3 regions of the Brevibacillus sp. SIMBA_040 genome follow, and region 3 is predicted to be linked to each of the others. Evidence: predicted binding sites of a transcription regulator. Region 3 holds the regulator's gene; each other region holds the start of a gene.

Region 1 (4,231 bases), on a different contig from region 3:
CTGATTGGGGCGCACCAGGCACTCCTGTATTTTGAGGATGTACGAATCGTCAAAGATATGCGTAACTCCGTAAACCGTTTACATAATTGCGAAATCGCTAATATTAATAAAACGGTAAACGCTGCCACCAGGCAAATGGAAAATATCCAGCTGATCGACAACGAGGTAGGATTGGAGAATTTACCGAAACGTCTGCGTGAAGTAGCCGAATTACGACTAGCTCATCCCGATATCAATTTGAAAGAATTGGGGGAAATGGTGCCGAGTGGGGTAGTTAGCAAATCTGGGATTAACCACCGCTTGCGAAAAATAAACGAAATCGCTGACAAATTACGAGAAAAACAAAATATTTCGATCTAGATGCATGATATACTAATGGATAATAGTCTATGGCGTAAGGAGGTCCTTTCATGGTTCAACAGCAGGTTGTGGTGGCATTAAAAACCGGTTTGCAAGCGCGTCCGGCGGCATTTTTCGTACAAGAGGCCAACCGTTTTGCATCGGAAGTATTCGTTGAAAAAGAAAACAAAAAGGTAAATGCGAAGAGCATTATGGGTATCATGAGCCTCGCGATCAGTTCGGGAACGGAAATTACCATTTTAGCAGAAGGGCCAGATGCCTCTCAGGCAGTTACAAGCCTCGTAAATCTGGTTAGCAAGGAAGACTAGAAAAAGTTATTCACAGGACACTTTCTCTTAGGGGAGGTGTCTTTTTTGTGGTTTCACACATTTTTTACCTGTCGTCAGGGCATTGCTAATGATTGTAATGCACAAAAAAGGAGGGGAAAACAATGAGCAATCGTGATGCCAAGCATGAAGGTCGTGATGCTTATGATATGGACATCGACCGCATGATCAATGAAGGCTTGGGCGGGGGCATCGTCTCTGACCAGAACGGTCTGATTGAAGAGACAAGCGTGGATACGATGACAGGAGCTACAGCTGCCAAGCAAGCTTTGGACGACTAAACGATAGCAGGAGGGACAGCTAGTGGATGTAGCTAGAGTACAGGAGATTGTCCGTTCAAAAGAAAAGATTCAGGTGACATACCAAGGAAAGTCAGTATGGATAGATGACGTCGATGAAAGCACGGCGACTGCACGTGTTCATACAGAAAGAAATCCTGCTCAGAGTGAATTCGTCGCCATCAGTCAGTTGGAAGAAGCATAAAAAGAAACACCCGGCTACAATCAGTCGGGTGTTTCCTCTTTTTTCATCAGCCTGGTTACTTCTTCGAAGAAGGCTCAGAAGTGATGACTTTGTCAATCAGTCCGTACTCTACGGCTTCAGCTGCAGAGAGGAAGTTGTCGCGGTCGGTATCCTTTTGAATGCGCTCCAATGGCTGCCCAGTGCGTTCTGCCAGGATCGTATTCAAGTGATCACGCATCTTCAAAATACGTTTTGCAGCGATTTCAATGTCGCTTGCTTGACCTTGAGCGCCACCGAGTGGTTGGTGGATCATCACTTCGCTGTTAGGCAATGCAAAGCGCTTGCCTTTTGCCCCAGCAGCGAGCAAGAAAGCACCCATGGAGGCAGCCATTCCGATACAAATCGTGGAGACATCTGGCTTAATAAAGTGCATTGTATCGTAAATCGCCATACCGGCAGTAATTGAACCACCTGGGCTATTAATGTACAGATGAATGTCTTTCTCCGGATCTTCCGCCTGAAGGAACAACAACTGTGCCACAACAATGTTGGCTACGGTGTCGTTGATTGGGGTTCCCAGAAAGATGATGCGGTCCTTGAGCAGACGCGAGTAGATATCATAAGCACGTTCACCGCGGTTGGTCTGTTCAATGACGGTTGGAATCAAGTTCATGTGCATCTAGTCTTCCTCCTCTCTTTGTAAGATTAATCATACACAAAAGGTCAATGAAGGTCAAACACTTAAGTGCATGTCCTCCCTACCATGTTTGCCAAATTGTCTCTCCATAAACCTATTTGCAAAAGAAACGATTTATTCCTCAACCCAGTCACTTAATTCAACGGCTAGACGCAGGGAGGCTTTCAGCTTTTTTCCGTAAATAATCGTATATTCGTCAATCTCTTTTGCTTGTAATTGATTAATGGCTTCCGCAAGGGCTTGCTCATCCTTGTACGGCTGTATGGTCAAAAGACACTCTTCGTCACTCGCTTCCTGGTAAATCAAATAAAACGCTTGATCTGCCATCTCCATACCTTCCCTCATATAGTTATCCACAGTCTTATCCACAGGTTGTGCACAAAAACGTTTGTTCGCGGGATATTTTTAGGTTAGTTACTCTTTTTACATAGTTTGGCATGATTGGCGCATCTCTTACATAGGAAAAGAATGGGATGAAGAAAGAAGGATATAGTTGATTGGTGTCGAAAATTACAAAATTGGTATTCATTTCATTTTAATGAGGGGTGTTTTTTATGCTTCGCAAGGTTTCTGCAATGGTGTTGACTACTGCTCTTTTGACAGGGAGTGTAGCGGCAACAGCTGCATTTGCACAAGCAGCGCCGGTGCAACAGCAACAAGTTAAGGTTCAACTGAATGGCAAGGAGTTCCCTTTCCCACAAGAGATTGTGGTGGATGAAGGAGTAGCTTATGTCAATGCTAGCACGTTGGCAATTGCTTTGGGTGGATCCGCCGCTTGGGATACAATGACGAAATCGTTGCTCGTGTCCAAGGGTGCAGAATACAGACTACGCATGTATGAAAATACTACTTTTGCCTATAAGAACGGCAAAGAAACACAAGTACCGAATGCACCACGCCCAATTACTGGTGCCGTACTCGTACCACTCGTATTCATCGCAAAAGAGCTGGGAGCTAAAGTGAGCTACGACGCAAAAACGCTCACCTACAGCCTAACCATTCCAATCAATTCGTAAGAGATTTGATTGGTTCATTGAGGGAAAACCACAGTGATGCACGAGGCATATACGTTACGTGCAAAGCGTATTCCCAAAAACACAAAAAGCAGATAAAATTTTCCAAAAAGCAGTTGCCATATTTTATACGGTGGCTGCTTTTTCATACTGATCGTACAGAGTCGTCTCTACTGATCCAGTATCAATAAGAGTTTTCAAATCAATTATATGGTCGGAAATAATATTGATAGCGAATCCTGTTATTTCTATTGCAAATTTTCAAAAATATTTTAAAATAAGATAGTGAATCATAGTTTGCTCGTAAATAAAGAGGGGGATTATTGCTATGAAAAAACAGAAAACGCTGTCTATTCTAGCTGCTACGGTAGCATTGGGTTCGGTACTTGCAGGTTGTGGCGGTGGCCAGAGCACAGCTCCTGCGCAAAACAGTGGTGGTGGAAGTGCAACTCCGGCTCCATCGCAAAGCGGCGGCGGAAGCGGAGCAACCGAAAAATTGGTAATTGCGGTAGTCGGACCTATGTCCGGTCAATACTCCGATTATGGTAGTACGGCAAAAGCAGGTGCAGAATATGCCCTGAAAGAAAAGCAAGAAGCATTCAAACAGCTTGGGTTTGATGTGCAGCTCTTGGCTCAGGATGACCAGGCTGACCCGAAACAAGGGGTTGCTGTAGCACAAATGCTGATCTCCAACGCTGATGTAATAGGGGTAGTTGGTCATGCTACAACAGGGGCTTCCATCACGGCAGCTGCACAATATGATCAAGAGAAGCTGGTTATGGTGTCTCCATCAGCAACCGGTTCTGATCTGACAGAGCAAGGCAAAAAAATTGTTCACCGCATTTGTGCGCGTGACGACCAGCAAGGCTCCAAGGCAGCTGTTTACGCGAAAAACCAGTTAGGCATCAAATCTGCGTTCATCATGCATGACAAGGCAGCTTACGGCCAAGGTCTGGCTGATGAAGTGAAAAAGCAATTTGAAGCTGACGGTGTACAAATTCTCGGCTACGAGGGTGTAACAGCTGGGGAAAAAGACTATAGTGCCATCATCAACCAAATTCTCGCTACCAAGCCTGAGATGATTTACTTCGGTGGATACTATTCCGACGCGGGTATCATCGTGAAGCAAGCTCGTGAAAAAGGCTTCAAAGGCGTATTCATGGGTGGAGACGGCTATGACTCCGCTGACCTCGTGAAAATTGCCGGCGCTGAAAATGCCAACAACGTCGTATTTACATCGACTGTAGGTGACGTTGGAGCGACTGAGGAAGGTAAAAAATGGATCACGGACTTTGAATCCTCTACAGGAAATAAAGTTGGTATTTTCACTTCGTTTGGTTATGACTCCATGGGTGTAATGCTGAACGGTCTGG
Region 2 (4,231 bases), on a different contig from region 3:
TTCACACAGTATTACGGGCGAATGGTTGCCAATCCGGAAGAAGTACTGCATTTGAAGCATTAATGATTGCTTATTACTTGGCATGAAGACACCCCTGAAGAAATCATTCAGGGGTGTCTATGCCTGTAGGCGAATCTTTATGCTTTCTTCACGCGAATGGAATCATCCTCTACTTCGATCATGATCGCACTCACATTTTCTTCATCAATCACCAGATCTGCAACGCCATCCTCTACGTATTGCTGAATCACACGACGCAGCGGACGTGCACCAAAAGATGGGTTGTAGCCCAGCTCAACCAGCTTTTCCTTCGCCTCATCGGTAATGCTCATTTCCATGCCTTGAACGTGAAGACTTGCCTTCACATCCTGCAGCAGGAGGTCAACGATTTTGACCAAATCCGCTTTTTCCAAATGGGTAAAGGAAATAATCGAGTCAAAGCGATTCAAAAACTCTGGTTTAAAGAATCCGGCGAGTGATTCCAGTACAGTTGCGACCTTTGGTGTTTTTGCTCCAAAGCCGACCTCGATTTTGCGTTCACTCACGCCTGCGTTGCTGGTAGCGATAATGACCGTTTCCTTGAAGCTTACTGTGCGTCCCTGGCTGTCAGTCAAACGACCATCCTCTAAAATTTGCAGGAACATGTGCTGAACGTCTCGATGAGCTTTTTCAATTTCGTCCAGCAAAATAATGCTGTAAGGATTTCGACGCACACGCTCGGTCAGCTGGCCAGCTTCTTCATGTCCAACATAACCTGGAGGCGAACCGATCAGCTTGGATACCGAATGCTTCTCCATGTACTCACTCATATCCAAGCGAATCATGGAATCTGGTGTGCCAAACAGCTCTTCTGCCAATGCTTTCGACAATTCGGTTTTCCCGACACCCGTAGGACCAACGAACAGGAAGGACGCAATCGGTCTGTTTTTTGGTTTCAGCCCGGCGCGGCTGCGACGAATCGCTTTGGCTACGGACGTTACCGCTTCAGACTGACCGATGACCTTGGTTTCCAGATGAGCCGCCAGATTTTTCATTTTCGCCTGCTCATCGCTTTGCAGCTTGCGAACAGGAATCCCTGTCTTCTGCTCAATCATTTCCTGAATGTCTGCTACTTCAACAGTAGAGCGCTGCTCAGCTTTGTCCAGCTGATCCATTTTTTCGAGAAGACCAGCTTCTTCATCGCGCAGACGGGCTGCACGTTCGTACTCTTCCTGCTGCGTAGCCTCGTTTTTCTCTTTTGCGATTTGTTGCAGACGCTCATGCAGCTCGGTCGTATCCTGTGTGGAAGAACGCAGATTCAAGCGGGAGCCAGCCTCATCCATCAGGTCAATCGCCTTATCTGGGAGAAAACGATCCTGGATGTAACGATGGGAATACTCTACACATGCACGAATCACATCATCCGAATAGGAGACATTATGAAAGGCTTCATATTTCGGACGCAGTCCCTTTAAAATCTCGATCGCCGCTTCTACACTTGGCTCTTTTACCATCACTGGCTGTAATCTGCGTTCCAGCGCTGCATCTTTTTCAATCACACGGTACTCTTTTAATGTTGTAGCGCCGATCAATTGCAGCTCGCCTCGAGCCAAAGCCGGTTTTAGAATGTTCCCTGCATCCATGGAGCCTTCTGCTGATCCTGCACCAACGAGGAGATGGATCTCATCGACAAACAGAATCACGTTTTTGCGCTTTTGCAGCTCGGCAATGACTTGCTTCACTTTTTCTTCGAATTGACCACGAATACCGGTGCCCGCTACAAGTGAAGCGACATCGAGAATATAGACCTGCTTGTTTTTCAGCTTGGCAGGAACCTGTCCCTCTATAATGCGCAAGGCTAGTCCTTCGGCAATCGCAGTCTTCCCTACCCCTGGCTCACCAATCAGAACCGGATTATTTTTATTGCGGCGGTTCAAAATTTCAATTACTCGCTCGATTTCCTGTTCGCGCCCAATGACGGGATCAATCAGGCCGGCGCGGGCTGCATCGTTCAAATTCCGTCCCAGGTCATCCAGGATGCCACCACGGTCAGGCGACTTCGCCTCTGTTTGTGGCTGAAAATCGGAATTTCCTTGAACCGATGCAGATTTCGCGAGGTTTTGAAAGAATTCGTCCAAACCAGAGAAGGATGAAAATGGACTGAAGCCCATACCGATCCCCATTTTGTTGCTCAGCTTAGCATTGCAATCACTACACAGATTGTATTTCTGTTGCTGATTTTGCAGCTTTATATGAACCGAAACCGTTGCTTGTCTTTGTTTGCAGATTTCACATTGCATCATTCATTACCCCCTACATGTTCTTTCGTTATAGTGGATACTTTCTATTGTTTAAGCGAAAGGCTAACCTTCATTTGACCATTTCTGACCTTCGCTGATTCCATTATAGTTTGACCTTCTTTGACTTTCAAGAGGAATTGCTTGGAATTAAAAAAAATCCTTTCGGAAAACCTATTTAGGTGGGACTTTACGCTATTGCCTCACTATGAATCCCTTCCTATAATGATGATGAGATAGATAAATGTCAGGGGGCTCTTCACTTGAATACACTTGCATATGGACTCCTTGGGCTGGTTGCCCGAACGCCAAGCTCTGGCTACGACTTGATGCTCCAGCTACAACCCTTTTGGCAGGCCAAGCACAGTCAGATTTATCCGCTGTTGGCCAAGCTCGAACAAGAAGGCTATTTGGAGTTCACGCGTGTCCATCAAACGGATCGGCCAGACAAGAAGGTATACTCCATCACCGAGAAAGGACAAATTGCGTTAAAGTTATGGCTTGGTCAACCAGCAGCAGAGCCGGTGGTGCGTGATGAGCTCGTGTTAAAAGCCTATTGTATGTGGCTCGCCGACGAGAAAATGGCGAATGCGATTTTTACAGAGCGCATGGACCATTGCAAAGAACAACTCCAAATGTATGAGGATTACATAGAGGAACTCTCAACAGACTGTGAAGGTGTCCCCGATCATCCGGACCATCCTTCCTTTGGTGACTACATCCTGCTCTCCTGGGGCGCGCGCCGGATGAAGGACGATATCAGCTGGTGCGAATGGGTAATGGATTTGCTGAAAAAACGCGCGAAATAAATGTGTTGTTTATAAACGACAAAAAAACGAGTCCTGGAACCTTTCTCCTGGACTCGTTTTGCTATTGCTTTGCTGCTGTAATGCTTTGTTTTTAGAGAGAATGTGCTTCTACTTCTTCTATCGTGGGAAGAGAGGGTTGTGCGCCTTCCTTTGTTACGACCAATGCTGCCACTTTGCTGGCGAACCTCGCTGCTTCCTCTTCGGACATTCCTTTGGTAATTCCGACAGCAAATGCAGCTGTAAAGGAATCGCCTGCTGCGGTGGTATCCACCGGTTCCACGGGGTAAGCAGGAATTTGCGTTGCCTTGTCTGCCGTCACAAGCAACGCTCCCTTTTCCCCCATCGTTACGATTGCCCGTTTCGGGCCGCTCTCCAGCAATTTGCGGGCTGCTGCCTGTACTTCCTCCACCGTAGTTACTGGCATTCCAGTTAAAATCTCGAGTTCTGTTTCATTTGGCGTAACTGTATGAACGGCGCTCAGTAGCTCACTCGGCAGCTCGCATGCTGGAGCCGGGTTTAACATGACGAGCTTGCCCATTTCAGTGGCGCGCTTGGCTACATGCAAAACGCCAGCAAGCGGGATTTCCAGCTGGAGCAAAATCACGTCGCTTTGCTCCAAGAACGCGATGTTTTGTTCAATATGCTCCACACTTACCAGTGCATTCGCGCCAGGTACCAGCACGATGTTATTTTCGCCGTCATCACTGACATTGATAAAGGCCATGCCCGTGGTTCCCTCTCTTGATACGCCTTCTACATGAACTTTGGAATCCGACATGCCAGAAAGTAAAATCGATCCATTCTCGTCTGTACCGACCATGCCTACCATAGAAACATATGCGCCTAAACGCGCTGCGGCAACCGCCTGATTCGCTCCCTTTCCCCCCGGAATCAGTTGAAAGGAATGGCTCGATATCGTCTCGCCTGCTTTTGGCAGATGATGCACATGGGTGACGAGATCCATGTTGATGCTTCCGACTACTACGATTTTCACGATACGCTACCTCCCTCTTCTTTTTCTTCTCTATACACAAACCTCTTTGCCTATGTAGAATTTGTTCTTTTTTGCACGGCTTCTTTCCTGTTGAAATCAGCCAGATGCCCTGTGGTACCCAATCGTTAATGATAACATCGACAGATTTGTCT
Region 3 (4,231 bases):
TAACTGGAAAGAGCCGATCTACACGATCATTACGGACTATACGATTCATCCGTCCTGGATTAATCATCACATCAATTACTACTTCATCGGACATGAGCAGCTTTATTATTTAGTAGACCTTTATCGGCAGGATCATCAGAAATTCATTCCGATGGGTATTCCGATTATGCGAAAGTTCAGTATGCCACTGGATGCCCAAGAGATCAGAATGAAGCTGGGACTTGCTCCAGAACAAAAAAGTATCATACTCTCGGGGGGCGGCCTGGGTCTAGGCTCCATGGAAAAGGTACTCGACGGACTGGAGGCGATAAACCTCCCGCTGAAGACCTTTGTACTCACTGGAACCAATGATAAGCTTTATAAAAAAGTTACCAATCGCACCTATCGACATGAGGTTGTCCCTCTAAAATTTATAAGCAACTTCCATGAGTATTTGGAAACAGCCGATCTTATAGTGACAAAATCCGGTGGATTAACATCTGCTGAGGTGATGAGCAAGAGGGTACCCATGATTATTTACAACCCGTTGCCGGGACAAGAAGAGCGAAATAGCCACTTCCTGTTGAATAATGGCTGTGCGGTACATGCCAATTTGTCAGAGCAGCTGATTTATTTTATCGACGAGTTATTGCATAGTCCGTCAAAGGTAGAGTATATGAGACGAATGGGTCAAAAAATATCGAAACCGGATGCGGCACAGCGGATTTCCGAATTTATTCGAGGCGATATGGAAATAGCGCTCCAAGCTGAAAATGACTAGCCTCAGGCGACAGTAAGAGGGGACGGGAGAAACAAATGAGTATTTCTTTTGCAATTCTGTTCGATATGGATGGCACTTTGCTGCAGACTGAGAAGCTGGCCATTCCAGCATTTACTCGAACGTTTGAGCAGCTGCAAAAAAAGGGATTATGGGATGGGCCAACTCCGGATGAGGGTGAGATTACCAATCTTCTTGGGATGACGATTGAGCAGGCCTGGAACAAGCTCATACCTGGTGCGAGTGAAGAGACGGTCCATGCAGCAGATACGTTATTACTGGAAAATGAAACTCAGCTCATACAGGAGCGAATTACCGATCTGTACCCAGGAGTAAAGGAGACGCTCGAAGCTCTCCATGCACAGGGGTATGCCCTATTTATAGCGAGTAATGGGCAAGAGGGGTACATTGAGGCCATCTGTGAAGAATATGGACTAAAGCCGCTTCTAACTGACCTGTACTCGGCAGGGCGATTTGCCACGAAATCAAAAAATGACCTGGTCGCCAAGCTGTTGCACGATTATCAGATCAAGCAAGCCATCATGGTAGGAGATCGTCATTCAGATATTGAGGCAGGAACAACCAATGGACTTAAGACGATTGGCTGCGACTTCGGTTTTGCCCAACCAGGAGAACTGGATGGAGCTACGATTGTCATTACAAGCTTCCCGCAATTACTTGAGATTCTTTCAAAAATCGACACCATCACGCATAATCAAACATAAACCATTCCGACTGGAGTGGTTTTTTCTTTGGTTTCAAGCGCCCCCTTTTTGCCCACACTAGAAAGTGTATTCACCCCTTGCATGAGCGTAGTAAACCCATTATAATCAAAGTCAAAGATAGTCAAAGTCAATAGTTAAAACACATGGAACAGGAGGCGATGACTTGCGAAACATCTCGGACATCATTGAACATCACTTAAAAAGCATCATTACCGAGAGTCCCAATGGAGCTATCGAGATTCAGCGTAGTGAGCTTGCCGACCTTTTTCAATGTGTCCCGTCCCAAATTAATTACGTCATCAACACTCGATTTACCGTACAAAAAGGGTATATCGTGGAAAGTAAGCGTGGCGGTGGCGGGTATATACGTATTCGCAAAGTGCAGATTGTCAGCAAGGCGCGTTTGCAGGAATTGTTGACCGAAGAGCTGATCGGTGAGAGTATTGCCCAAAATGTGGGTAATGCAATAGTGGAAAGACTGTTCGAAGAAGGCCTAGTCAACATCAGGGAAGCCACTTTGATGAAAATTGCCACATCGCGAAACGTATTGACTGTAGACACGGAATTACGAGATCGTTTGCGGGCAAATATTTTAAAGCAGATGATTGCGGCAATCCTGTTGAAGTAAACAAAGGAACAGGGACGCCCAGTGCTAGGAGGGATGATGTGATGAACTGTGAGGAATGCGGAAAACGACCGGCGACACTTCATCTGACGAAAATCGTCAATGGCGAAAAAACCGAATACCATATTTGTGAGCACTGTGCTCAGGAAAAAGGGGACGTCTTTACCGGCTTTCACAATTTTAGCATCAACAATCTCCTTTCAGGACTATTGAAATTTGATCCCATGCAGAAAAATGGACGCGAAACGGCAACGAGCAAACCACTCCGGTGCGAAACCTGCGGACTCACATATGCTCAGTTCAGCAAAAGCGGACGCTTCGGATGCAGTGATTGCTACACCTTTTTGGGGGATAAGCTCGACCCGTTGCTCCGACGCATTCATGGCAATACCCAGCATAGCGGCAAAGTGCCGGAGCGTACGGGTGGCCAGCTGAAAATCCGTAAAGAGCTGGAGCAGCTAAAACAAGCCCTGCAAAGTCATATTGCCAGCGAGGAATTTGAAAAGGCAGCTGAGATGCGTGACCGAATTCGTGCTTTGGAACAAAAAATGGCCCAATCGTAACAAGGGGAGGTAAGCAGGTAATGAGCCAACAGCAGTTTATGCAAAACCCGTGGAGCAATTGGATGAAAGGAGAAGGTCCCGATTCCGATATCGTTATCAGCACACGGCTGCGAATCGCCCGAAATCTGCGCCAGCACCCTTTCCCGTTATTGGCAACCGACTCCCAAGGAGAGGAAGTTGTTAGAAAGGTAACGGAGGTATGCGATTCGGAGGCCATGCGCAAACGACAGCCTCTGCAAATTATTCAAATGGATCAGGTAAATCCATTAGAGAAACGGGTATTGGTGGAGAAGCACCTGATTAGCCCCCACTTGGCAGAGGAATCACGTAAAGGAGCCGTTTTACTTAGTCCAGACGAGTCAGTCAGCATCATGGTAAATGAAGAAGACCATATACGAATTCAAGTTCTGTTGCCCGGGTTTCGATTGAATGAGACATGGGAAATCGGAACAAAAATAGATGATATTTTTGAGAAGCATCTCAACTACGCGTTTGATGAAACCAGAGGGTACCTCACAAGCTGCCCAACCAATGTGGGAACTGGGATTCGCGCCTCGGTTATGCTGCATCTGCCAGCACTAGTTATGACTCAGCAAATCAGCCGGATTCTGCAAGCGATTAATCAAGTTGGCTTGGTCGTTAGAGGAATTTACGGGGAAGGTAGCGAAGCGTTAGGGAACCTGTTTCAACTCTCCAATCAGGTAACGCTTGGATTGTCAGAAACAGATATCCTCTCGAATCTGTACGGGGTAGCCAGACAGATTATCGAGCAGGAGCGTGTAGCACGTACTTATTTGCTTGAGCATACACGCATATCATTGGAGGACCGGATATTCCGCTCGTATGGCATTTTGATGTTCGCACGTACGGTGGAGTCCAAGGAAGCAGCACAACGCCTATCCGATGTACGACTCGGGATTGATCTTGGTGTGATTCCAAATGTGTCACCGCTGATCCTGAATGAGCTGCTCGTGACGACCCAGCCTGGTTTTCTGCAGCAGCACGCAGGGCAAAAGCTGACTCCGGACCAGCGAGACGAACGCAGAGCCCGTTTAATCCGGGAGCGAATCGGAGTGAACGAGTCATCTGATTGACACGTAAAGGGCAGTAATATGCAACAGTTAACCCATAGAGAAAAAACACGGTTATACGGAGGTGTACGTTATGATGTTTGGACGTTTTACGGAACGAGCACAAAAAGTACTGGCGCTTGCCCTAGAAGAGGCAGTGCGTCTCGGACACAAGGATATTGGGACAGAGCATGTACTCTTAGGGCTGATTCGAGAAGGCGAGGGCATTGCTGCCAAGGCATTGCAATCACTTGGGCTTGGGCTCGACAAAATCCAGAGTGAAGTGGAGTCGTTGATCGGACGTGGAACAGAGCAGTCCGGTAGTAATTACACGCCAAACTATACACCTCGCGCCAAAAAGGTAATTGAACTGTCCATGGATGAGGCTCGCAAGCTGGGTCACACCTACGTCGGTACGGAACACATCCTGCTTGGTCTGATCCGTGAAGGCGAAGGCATTGCAGCACGCATTATGAATAATTTAGGTGTGA

Evidence for each region. The regulator CtsR, encoded in region 3, represses protease genes until heat stress. The targets are predictions, from matches to a motif close to ATGGTCAATAAAGGTCAAACA.
Region 1: clpP (ATP-dependent Clp endopeptidase proteolytic subunit ClpP) is a predicted target of CtsR. The motif match lies at 1,868-1,888, and genes of this name have one in related genera.
Region 2: SB752_RS13175 (ATP-dependent Clp protease ATP-binding subunit) is a predicted target of CtsR. The motif match lies at 2,351-2,371, and genes of this name have one in related genera.

Annotation. Positions count from the first base shown of each region.
Region 1 is NZ_JAWRXI010000009.1:297,372-301,602, reverse strand. It holds gene whiA (DNA-binding protein WhiA) at 1-360, shown strand, start outside; gene SB752_RS17565 (HPr family phosphocarrier protein) at 411-668, shown strand; gene SB752_RS17560 (hypothetical protein) at 791-967, shown strand; gene SB752_RS17555 (H-type small acid-soluble spore protein) at 990-1,169, shown strand; gene clpP (ATP-dependent Clp endopeptidase proteolytic subunit ClpP) at 1,225-1,827, opposite strand; gene SB752_RS17545 (hypothetical protein) at 1,960-2,172, opposite strand; gene SB752_RS17540 (copper amine oxidase N-terminal domain-containing protein) at 2,400-2,861, shown strand; gene SB752_RS17535 (branched-chain amino acid ABC transporter substrate-binding protein) at 3,187-4,231, shown strand, end outside.
Region 2 is NZ_JAWRXI010000007.1:33,107-37,337, reverse strand. It holds gene SB752_RS13180 (GNAT family N-acetyltransferase) at 1-63, shown strand, start outside; gene SB752_RS13175 (ATP-dependent Clp protease ATP-binding subunit) at 138-2,279, opposite strand; gene SB752_RS13170 (PadR family transcriptional regulator) at 2,540-3,085, shown strand; gene rbsK (ribokinase) at 3,177-4,079, opposite strand.
Region 3 is NZ_JAWRXI010000028.1:672-4,902, forward strand. It holds gene SB752_RS29630 (MGDG synthase family glycosyltransferase) at 1-760, shown strand, start outside; gene SB752_RS29635 (HAD family hydrolase) at 796-1,482, shown strand; gene SB752_RS29640 (CtsR family transcriptional regulator) at 1,646-2,110, shown strand; gene mcsA (protein-arginine kinase activator protein McsA) at 2,152-2,670, shown strand; gene mcsB (protein-arginine kinase McsB) at 2,691-3,764, shown strand; gene SB752_RS29655 (ATP-dependent Clp protease ATP-binding subunit) at 3,835-4,231, shown strand, end outside.